DNA from 3 places in the Cytobacillus sp. FSL W8-0315 genome. Region 3 is predicted to be linked to each of the others. Evidence: riboswitches for the same ligand, from Rfam matches in the RefSeq annotation. Region 3 holds a riboswitch; each other region holds the start of a gene.
The links. A riboswitch is a leader RNA that binds a small molecule or an ion and turns the genes downstream of it on or off. The one in region 3 is predicted to bind S-adenosylmethionine.
Positions count from the first base shown of each region.

Region 1: another riboswitch for S-adenosylmethionine. It lies ahead of MKY20_RS17590 (methionine biosynthesis PLP-dependent protein); the one in region 3 lies ahead of MKY20_RS28260 (LLM class flavin-dependent oxidoreductase).
Region 2: another riboswitch for S-adenosylmethionine. It lies ahead of MKY20_RS06470 (methionine ABC transporter ATP-binding protein); the one in region 3 lies ahead of MKY20_RS28260 (LLM class flavin-dependent oxidoreductase).

Region 1 is NZ_JBBOOC010000001.1:3,442,158-3,445,433, reverse strand. Features, by position in the region: gene sucA (2-oxoglutarate dehydrogenase E1 component) at 1-55, opposite strand, end outside; gene MKY20_RS17600 (hypothetical protein) at 672-911, opposite strand; gene MKY20_RS17595 (H-type small acid-soluble spore protein) at 1,076-1,255, shown strand; SAM riboswitch class I at 1,456-1,570, shown strand; gene MKY20_RS17590 (methionine biosynthesis PLP-dependent protein) at 1,648-2,760, shown strand; gene metC (cystathionine beta-lyase) at 2,757-3,276, shown strand, end outside.
Region 2 is NZ_JBBOOC010000001.1:1,262,268-1,265,543, reverse strand. Features, by position in the region: gene MKY20_RS06475 (methionine ABC transporter permease) at 1-520, opposite strand, end outside; gene MKY20_RS06470 (methionine ABC transporter ATP-binding protein) at 510-1,541, opposite strand; SAM riboswitch class I at 1,651-1,751, opposite strand; SAM riboswitch class I at 1,853-1,952, opposite strand; gene MKY20_RS06465 (DMT family transporter) at 2,027-2,941, opposite strand; gene MKY20_RS06460 (aminotransferase-like domain-containing protein) at 3,073-3,276, shown strand, end outside.
Region 3 is NZ_JBBOOC010000004.1:148,183-151,458, reverse strand. Features, by position in the region: gene MKY20_RS28270 (ABC transporter ATP-binding protein) at 1-129, shown strand, start outside; gene MKY20_RS28265 (ABC transporter permease) at 137-1,120, shown strand; SAM riboswitch class I at 1,228-1,331, shown strand; gene MKY20_RS28260 (LLM class flavin-dependent oxidoreductase) at 1,442-2,491, shown strand; gene MKY20_RS28255 (ATP-grasp domain-containing protein) at 2,507-3,276, shown strand, end outside.

The DNA.
Region 1 (3,276 bases), on a different contig from region 3:
TGGGGCCATGAAATCCTTGTTCAAAAGGTCCCTCACCATTCGATGGCTTTTTCATGGAAAATTACCTCCATAACTGTTTTTAAGTAAATAATTCAAATACATTTTTCTCCCCTGAAAATACAATACCCGTCTATATGATGCATTAACGTTTTATTTTTACGAATAATAATATTTTTCAGAGGATAAAACGTTTCCACAGTTATTCTAACACGGAAAATCTAGTTGTACAAAGATAAAAACATGAATATAGTGGAAAACTATTAAAAATTTTTTTTTAGTAATTACTTATTCTAATAAAATGTTTTGTTAAATGTTAAACAATTATAAATAAGAAATAACTGGGTGGTTTTTAGGGGTTCATTTTAGATTGTTATTATACTTAAAATGTTGCCCGCTGATTTCAGCACGGGACCTTCTTTCCGCCGGGAGGAACAGAGGTCCTCAGCTCCGCCTGCGCGGTCTCCCGCTCCCTCTCCTGCCGCAGGACATTTAAAAAGGCTTCCTTGACTAATACCGCACGACGAAAATGCGGATGAATTTTCGAGAATCATGTGCCCATAGCGATGATCAGTTCAGGTTAATAACTAAGTTCAAGCAAAAATTCAAAAACATTTTGTAAAAGCACTTTCTTATATAGAAGACAAAATAAAAAAGCCGGCAGTCGTCCGGCTTTAAAAAGTCTCAACTAAGTTAATATAGATTTGTTTCACTGCATTCGCATTTTTTCTGTTTTCTTTTAGGGAAGATTCAATTGCTTCTCTCGTTTCCACAGGAAAATCAAAATGGCCGCAAGTTGTACATTTTTCGAACATGGACCCAGAAACATTTACTTCAATGCCATCCATGGTCTGGAATACTGCTGGACCCTCGGATTCCGCAAACCGGTGGCGGCAGTGGCTATGTTCACGCATATTAGCTCCCCTCCAAGAAAAATTTCATTTACGTTCATTATAAAACAAATATTCTGAACTTTAAAGTGATCCCCTTCTAACATTTTATGCCAGGTTTTTTTCAAAAGAATAATTTGTGTATTTTTAAGACACATTAAAATTATTCAAATTCAGGAGGTTTTTCCATGAATATTGGCAGAGCAAAAGAGATTGCTGAGTCTGCTGAAATGCACTGTGTTACTTTGAATGGCATCCCGATCATCATTCAGCATGTAGATGAGCAGACTAAGACAGCACGTGTTTACACAAAAGCAGATTCTGAAAAAGAAATGGATGTGCCGGTTAACGATTTGATTGAAGAATGAATACCCCAAAAAAACTTTCCAGAATCTGATGGGAAGTTTTTTTGTTCAAAATTTTCCTCATTCCCCCTAAAAAATGGAGACTGAGGGCAAAAGGACGCAAGATACCTGGTCGGATATTTTTTATAACATAAAATATTCAAAAAAGTGTTGACGATTAGCGGTTTACTGTAGTAAAGTTTAGAGAAAATTTAATATTTGATTTCTTATCCAGAGAGGTCGAGGGTAAGGCCCGACGACGCCTCAGCAACCAGCAATCATTTTTTTGATTGAAAAGGTGCTAATTCCTGCAAGTTTCTAAAACTTGAAAGATAAGAAGAATGGCTGATCACATTAAAAAGTCTTCTTCTTATAGAAGGCTTTTTTTTTATTTTTTATAAGGAGTGGTTACAAGCATGTATAATATTGACACCAGATTAGCGCAAATCGGAAACAGGAGCGAGTCAGCAACAGGTGCTGTCAACCCGCCCGTATATTTTTCCACGGCATATCGCCATGAAGGCATTGGCCAGTCAACTGGCTTTGACTATAGCAGAACAGGCAACCCTACCCGCCAGCTGCTTGAGGAGGCAATCGCCGATCTGGAAGAAGGCGACCAAGGCTATGCCTGCAGTTCTGGAATGGCCGCAATTCTTACCATTCTTTCTCTTTTTAAATCCGGAGATGAATGGATTGTATCAAAGGATTTATATGGCGGTACATATCGTCTGCTTGAACAGGGCTTCAAGAAGTGGGGACTTCAGTGCAAATATGTAAATACCAGCAATTCCGAAGATGTTGAACTATTAATCACGGAAAAGACCAAGGCAATATTTCTGGAGACTCCAACTAATCCGCTTATGGAACAGACTGACATTCAATTGATAGCAGACATTGCCCAAAAGCATAATATCCTCCTTATAGTTGATAACACGTTTTATACCCCTCTCCTTCAGCAGCCGTTAAAGCTTGGAGCTGATATTGTGATCCATAGTGCAACCAAGTATCTTGGCGGGCATAATGATGTCCTTGCCGGATTAATTGTTGCAAAAGGCAAAGAGTTATGTGAGGCACTGGCGATGAACCACAATGCCGCAGGTGCTGTCCTTAGCCCTTTTGATTCATGGCTGTTGATCAGAGGGATGAAGACACTCTCTCTCCGCATGGAACGTCATGAAGAAAATGCGAAGGAATTAGCAGAATTTTTATCGGGCCACGATGCAGTAACAGATGTCCTTTATCCCGGCAAGGGCGGCATGATATCATTCCGAATCAAGGATGAATCCTGGGTGAATCCATTTCTGCAGAGCCTCTCCCTTATCTCCTTTGCTGAAAGCCTCGGAGGAGTCGAGAGTTTCATAACTTATCCAGCAACCCAGACACATGCGGACATTCCTGAAGAAATCCGTATTGAAACCGGTGTCTGTAATAGGCTTCTGCGTTTCTCGGTTGGAATAGAAAATGCAGAAGATTTGAAGGCGGATCTTGAACATGCTTTTGCTAAGGTTATTAAGGAGGCAGTACGATGAGTTCGAATTACACATTCCAAACGAAATTACTTCACAATAATCAAAAATTCGACCCGGAAACAGGAGCTGTCAGTGTACCGATCCAGCATGCCTCCACTTTTCATCAAAAAGATATTGATGTGTTCGGAAAATATGATTACAGCCGCAGCCTGAATCCAACAAGGGAAGCACTTGAAGAAGTCATCGCGGAGCTTGAAGAAGGTATTAGAGGGTTTGCCTTTTCTTCTGGAATGGCTGCCATTTCTACAGCATTCCTCCTCTTATCTCAGGGAGATCATGTTGTCATTACAGAAGATGTATATGGCGGAACCTATCGAATGACAACAGAAGTCCTGTCCCGCTTTGGCATTGAGCACACATTTGTTGATATGACAAATCTTGAGGAAGTAAAAGAAGCAATCCGTCCCAACACGAAAGTTTTCTATGTAGAGACTCCTTCCAACCCGCTGCTGAAAGTGACAGATATACAGGCCATCAGTTCACTTGCAAGACAGCATGGAGCCTTGACATTTGTGG
Region 2 (3,276 bases), on a different contig from region 3:
GGTCACCAAGCCCGCCGCCTCCGACTGCCCCGGCCATGGCTGATGCTCCGACCAATCCGATTGTTGCAATTGTAAAGCCTAATACCAGCGAACTAAGTGCTTCCGGAATCAGGAATTTTAATATTATCTGGCCTGGTGTTGCTCCCATTGCTTCTGCAGCTTCTATGACTCCCGGATCTACCTCAAGCAATGAGTTTTCTATTAATCTTGCAATATATGGCCCGGCATAAAAGACTAGCGGCACTACGGCTGCAGCCGTACCTATCGATGTTCCGACAATCAGCCTGGTAATGGGGATAATGGCCACCATTAAAATGATGAAGGGAACTGATCTGAAAATATTAATAATGCTGTTTATGATATTAAAAACAACGAGGTTTTCCAGCAGATGCCCTTTCCTTGTTACGACAAGCAATATACCAAGCGGCAGTCCGATAATAGCTGAAAACAGCAATGAGAATGCCACCATTTGAACCGTTTCGATTAAGGCTTCGATGATTTTTTCCTGATTAACTAGCACGTGTTGTCACTTCCTTTATTGAAACTTTTTCCTGGCTGATGTACTGTATAGCACGTCTGATTTCACTGTCCGGACCCTGGAATTCGACAATCAGGTTGCCAAACGGTGTTCCCTGAAGTTCAGTAATATTTCCAAACAGGACGTTGAAGTCGATATTAAACTTTTTGGCAACCTGCGAGAGGAGCGGCTGCCCGGCAGAATTTCCAACAAAGTTGATTCTAAATACCTTTTGAAGCCCTTGCTGTTTTTCAATCACTTCTTTAATGGAGTCAGGTATTTGATCATTCATGACAGTGCTGACAAAGTTTTTCGCTGTTTGTGTCTTTGGTGATGAAAAGACATTGAAGACGGTTCCTTCTTCGATAATTTTTCCTGCCTCTATTACAGCGACACGATCACAGATCTCTCTGATTACAGACATTTCATGGGTAATGATCAGTATAGTAATGTTGTATTCTTTATTTATTTTTTTCAGCAGCTGCAGGATAGAGCTGGTTGTCTGCGGATCCAGCGCTGAAGTTGCTTCATCACATAATAGAATGGAAGGCTGGGTCGCCAGCGCCCTGGCAATTCCGATCCGCTGCTTTTGCCCGCCTGACAGCTGATCGGGATAGCTGTTTGCCTTGTCTGCAAGCCCCACGAATTCTAATAGTTCATGGACACGCTTTTTGATGTCATCTTTAGGGATCTTAGCCAGTGTGAGCGGCATCGCCACATTGGCAAACACTGTTTTCGAATTTAAAAGATTAAAATGCTGAAAGACCATCCCGATGTTTCTTTTCACTTCGCGAATTTCTCTTACAGATAAAGCCGTCAGATCATGTCCACTGACAATGACCTTTCCTGAAGTCGGCTTCTCCAGCCAATTGACACAGCGGATCAAAGAGCTCTTTCCCGCACCGCTGAAGCCGATCACACCGAAAATCTCACCTTTGTTAATCTTTAAGTCTATTCCATTTAAAGCAGCTACCTGCTGTCCTCCGCTTTCATAGATTTTCTTTAAATTCTGAAACTCTATCATTCAGCATCTCTCCTTTTCTAAATGTTATATATAATTAATCCCATGGGAAAACTAAGAATTATATCCTGAAATTTACCCCTTCTAACAGAAGAGGTTTTTTGAAGTCCCCTCCTTATCTTTCAGGCTATCGCCTGCTGGATTTGGCACAGTGCAGTCTGCCTGCTGCCGAAGCTTCATTGGGCCAGGTCCCTCTGCTTCTCTCGATAAGAATTATTCATATGTTTATGAATAGAATCTTGATGCATTTTTTCGGATAAAAACAAAAACCCTCTTCTAAAGAAAGAAGAGGGCGGCATTTATCAATGGTCCTCTTCTTATCTTTCAAGCTACGCTTGCTGGATTTGGCACGGTACACTTTTGTCCGCTGCCGAGGTGTCATAGGGCCAGTCCCTCAACCTCTCTGGATAAGAAGATTTTTATTATTCGGTTGTTTAATATGCTTATTACTTTACCACCATAAAGAAAAGGATGTCAATCATTATTTTTCAAATATTTTCACTTGGGCCATTTTCAAAAATTTCCGTTACTTTAACAGAGCTGTCTTTACGGTGAATAATCATCACACCTGCCAGAGCGATTATACCACCCGCAATGGATAACATAGTCGGCACCTCTCCCAGCCAAACCCAAGCAATGACAAATGCTATTGCTGGTGTCAGATAAAGAGAGCTTGTCGCTTCAGAAGTCCCTCCTATGGACGCAAGAAAAGCTAGGGCAATATATGGAATTACCGTTGGAAAAATCCCCAAATAGATGACACTTAAAGTGGATTCGGCCGATGCATGAAAGATCTCATTACCAAGCCCAGGAAGATAAATCAGCATAAAACCAGTCCCTGCCCATACCGTATAGGATGTAAATGACAAAAATCCGTATTTATTAAAGTATTTAGTCTGAAACACGAAATAGATGCTTTCTGAAATGGAAGCAAGCAGGACAAATAAAATACCGGTTTGGATTTCAAACCCTCCTCCTGCACCAAGCGAAATAAGTGCGGCACCAGCAATACTGACTGCTGAACCAGTCCACCTGACCCTTCCAAACCTTTCCCTTAAAAATAAAGCAGCCAAAGCAGCCGAAAAGATCGGAGTCATTGATACAATCAAGCTTGCCGGTCCGGCGCTTACTGTTTTTTCCCCAATGTTGAGAGCTGTATGATAAACCGTAAAACCAAGGAATCCAAGCATAAAAATAGCAGGAAGATCTTTTATATCCGGAAGACGCATCCTTGTCAGCAGTGCTAAGACACCAAGTGCAGCCGAACCAACTAAAAGTCTAAAAAGGGCAAGGTGCTCAGGGGAGTACGATTCAAGCCCAGCCCGAATTCCCGGGAATGCGGATGCCCAAAGAATGATGATAGAACTATGCGCCCCGATAATCATAAATTTCTTATTTGCCAACTTCATCCCCCTTATCAACATTTCCAGCCATTATCTGTGCTGCTTTTCAGGATAATCAATAACTGATACAATGTCCTCAACCAATTAGGAAAGAATTTTGCCAGCCAATTTTCATAAAGGCGGTTATATGGATGGATACAGCACAATTGCCAAAATATCAGCGAGTTATTGAGACTATTAAAGGAAAGATTTCCAAAGGGGAATGGCCAATCGGAAGTAAAATTCCAAGCCAGCGGAAACTGGCTGAGGAGTTTGGAGTAAACCGAAGCACAATTATCACTGCTCTGGAAGAACTTTCTGCAGATGGACTAATAGAAGGGAAAACGGGAGTTGGC
Region 3 (3,276 bases):
GACAGCAAAACCTCGCTCCTGAATGAAGCTTTAATGAAGGCGGGTATTGATGTATGGACGATCGAAAGGAAAGTGCAGACATTGGAGGATCTATTTATTAGTTTGACAGGAGGCGATCATATTGTCTAATCCAAATATGATTGGCCTGATTCATAATGAAGTGATGAAGATTGCTTCCAAAAAACGCATGGCGGTTGTCACCGTCATTTTAGTCATTCTAGTCTCTATGTTTACATACGCACAATACCGGGAGATACAGGAGAAAATCGAAAAACAGGGCACTCTGGACTGGAGAGTGGAGCTTCAGCAGGAGATTGTCGATCGGCAAAATCGGCTGGCATCGAGCGGAATCCAGGACGAGTTCAGACAGTTCCTTGAATTTGATCTGAAGCAAAAGCAGTATTATCTGGACAACGATATTAATCCAAACTATCCTGGAGCCCCTACGTTTATCCGCATCTTTTTCTCACAGGGAATCACGCTTGTCCTGCCTTTATTCATTATTATTATAATGGCTGATATTGTGAGCGGGGAATATAATGATGGCACCATCAAAACATTGCTGTCCCGGCCGGTTAAACGATGGAGAATCCTAATGGCTAAATGGCTGACGGTTTTGCTTTATACCTCCATGCTGATGGCGGCAACCGTGATTGTCTGTTATGGGGTTTCAGGAATCGTACTCGGTTATGATGGCTGGACTGCACCTATTTTGACCGGATTTCAAGCTTCTGCATCTGGTGAGTTTTCAACGGAATACATCCATACCCTGTCGATGTGGGAATACCTGCTGATGTCAGTTGGGCTTGCCTGGGTGGTAACAGCGGTTGTTGGAACCATAAGCCTCATGATATCGGTTCTGGTGAAAAATACAGCGACTGGAATTGGGGCGATGATGGCCGTGTTAATCGCAGGCACCCTGTTATCTTCTATCGGTTCGAGCTGGACGAGCTCCAAGTATTTAGTGAACTTGAACTTTGATCTGATTAACTACTTAGAAGGTCAAGCTCCGCCGATTGAAGGGATGTCACTGCCATTTTCATTAACCATGCTTGGGATTTGGGCTGCCGCCTGTCTTGCTGTTGCGTTTTGGAATTTTACTCAGAAGGATATGTATTAGTACGTTTATTAAGGGAAATCAATATTTAGAGTTCAGAAATAATTAATTGACAATTGAGTGAATTTAAATTATTATCGCTTTAAATAATTAAAAAATTGAATATTTTCTTCTTATCCAGAGAGGTGGAGGGACTGGCCCTTTGAAGCCTCGGCAGCAGGTTCTGATGAATACTGTGCCAATTCCAGCAAGCGCATCGCTTGAAAGATGAGAAGAGGGTTGATAAAACTCTCTTCTTAGGAGGAGAGTTTTTTAATTGTTTATAAATCCAACTTAAGTTATGCGAAAAGTAGATATTTAAAAATGCAAGAGGAGAGAAGAAAAATGAAATATGGTTTCTGGTTGCCGATTTTTGGAGGCTGGCTGCGAAATGTAGAAGACGAAAATATGCCGCCAACCTTTGAATATGCTAAAAACGTCATTCAGTCGGCTGAAAAATGGGGATACTCGACTACGTTAATAGCTGAATTATATTTAAATGATATTAAAGGACCGGACCATGATTCTCTTGAAGCCTGGTCCACGGCAGCCGCACTTGCAGCCGTGACGGAAAAAATTGAAATTATGACCGCGATCCGCCCTGGTTTTCATAATCCTGCTGTAGCAGCAAAAATGGCAGCCAATATTGATCAAATCAGCAACGGCCGTTTTACTCTAAATGTGGTTTCTGCCTGGTGGGCCGAAGAAGCGCGTCAATATGGCGGTATTTTTACAGAACATGATGAGCGTTATGCCCGCACTGAGGAGTTCATTGATGTTCTAAAAGGGTTATGGACGGAAGAAACCTTCCATTATTCCGGTCAATTTTACGACTTAAGGGACACGAAGCTTGCTCCAAAGCCAGTTCAAAGACCTAACCCGATTCTTTATGCAGGCGGTGAAAGCGAAAAAGGCAAGCAGACCATTGCAGAAAAATGTGATGCTTATGTTATGCACGGCGGAACGGCTGAGGAGATTGATCTGAAAATAGGAGAAATGAAGGCACGGCGTGAACAAACGGGCAATGCGCCATTCAGTTCTTTCGGAATGGCTGCTTATGTTATTTGCCGTGATACAGAAGAAGAAGCTCTTGCTGAGCTTGAAAAAATCACGGCTGTGAAGGATTCCAGCGGTTACGCCGGTTTTAAGGATTTCACTACAAAGTCACAATTAGAGCAGCAGATTCAGCTACAGGATTACTCTGTCTCTAACAGAGGTCTGCGGCCAAACTTAGTAGGAACACCAGAGCAAATTGCTGATCGGATTTTACAATATGAAGAAGCTGGCCTAGACTTATTATTATTGCAATTTTCACCTCAGCTGGAGGAAATGGAACGCTTTGCAAAGACGGTTATGCCATTAGTGGAACAAAAACGCAGTTTAATAAAGAGCTAGAAAGGGGCCATAATAATGAGCAAGGTATATGTAATTCATGAAAATAGTGAGTGGACAGTCCATTTGACAAAAAGGCTGGAGGAACTGGGTGTTCCTTATGAAGAATGGCATTTAGACGAAGGAACGGTAGATTTATCGGCAGAACCTCCAGAAGGAATCTTCTATAGCCGGATGAGTGCTTCTTCTCATACCCGTGATCATCGCTTTGCAGCTGAATTTTCGGGACAAGTATTGGCCTGGCTTGAAGCACATGGCCGTACAGTGTTGAATGGAACGAGCGCTCTGGAGCTTGAAGTTAGTAAGGTTTTGCAGTACTTGGAATTAAACAAATCTGGTGTCAGGACTCCCAAAACGATTGCAGCGGTTGGAAAACAACATATTATTAAGGCGGCCGAAGCATTTGCCGGACAGCCGTTTATCACGAAGCATAACCGTGCCGGCAAAGGCCTGGGTGTTCAATTATTCCATAGTATTGAAGCTCTAAAAGCTTATGTGGAGGGACCTTCCTTCGAAGAGCCTGTTGATGGCATTACCCTTATTCAGGAATATATTCAATCTCCTGAAAGCTATATCACCCGCTGTGAATTTGTCGGAGGCAACTTTGTTTATGCCGTCAGGGTTGATACATCGGAAGGATTTGAACTATGCCCTGCGGACGCATGCCAGATTGGCGACTTATTCTGCCCTGTTGGAGAAGAAGCAGAAGAGAGGCCAAAGTTCAAGATTATTGAATGTTTTGAGGACGAAATTTTAGAAAAATATAAAGACGTTCTGGCCAGGAATCA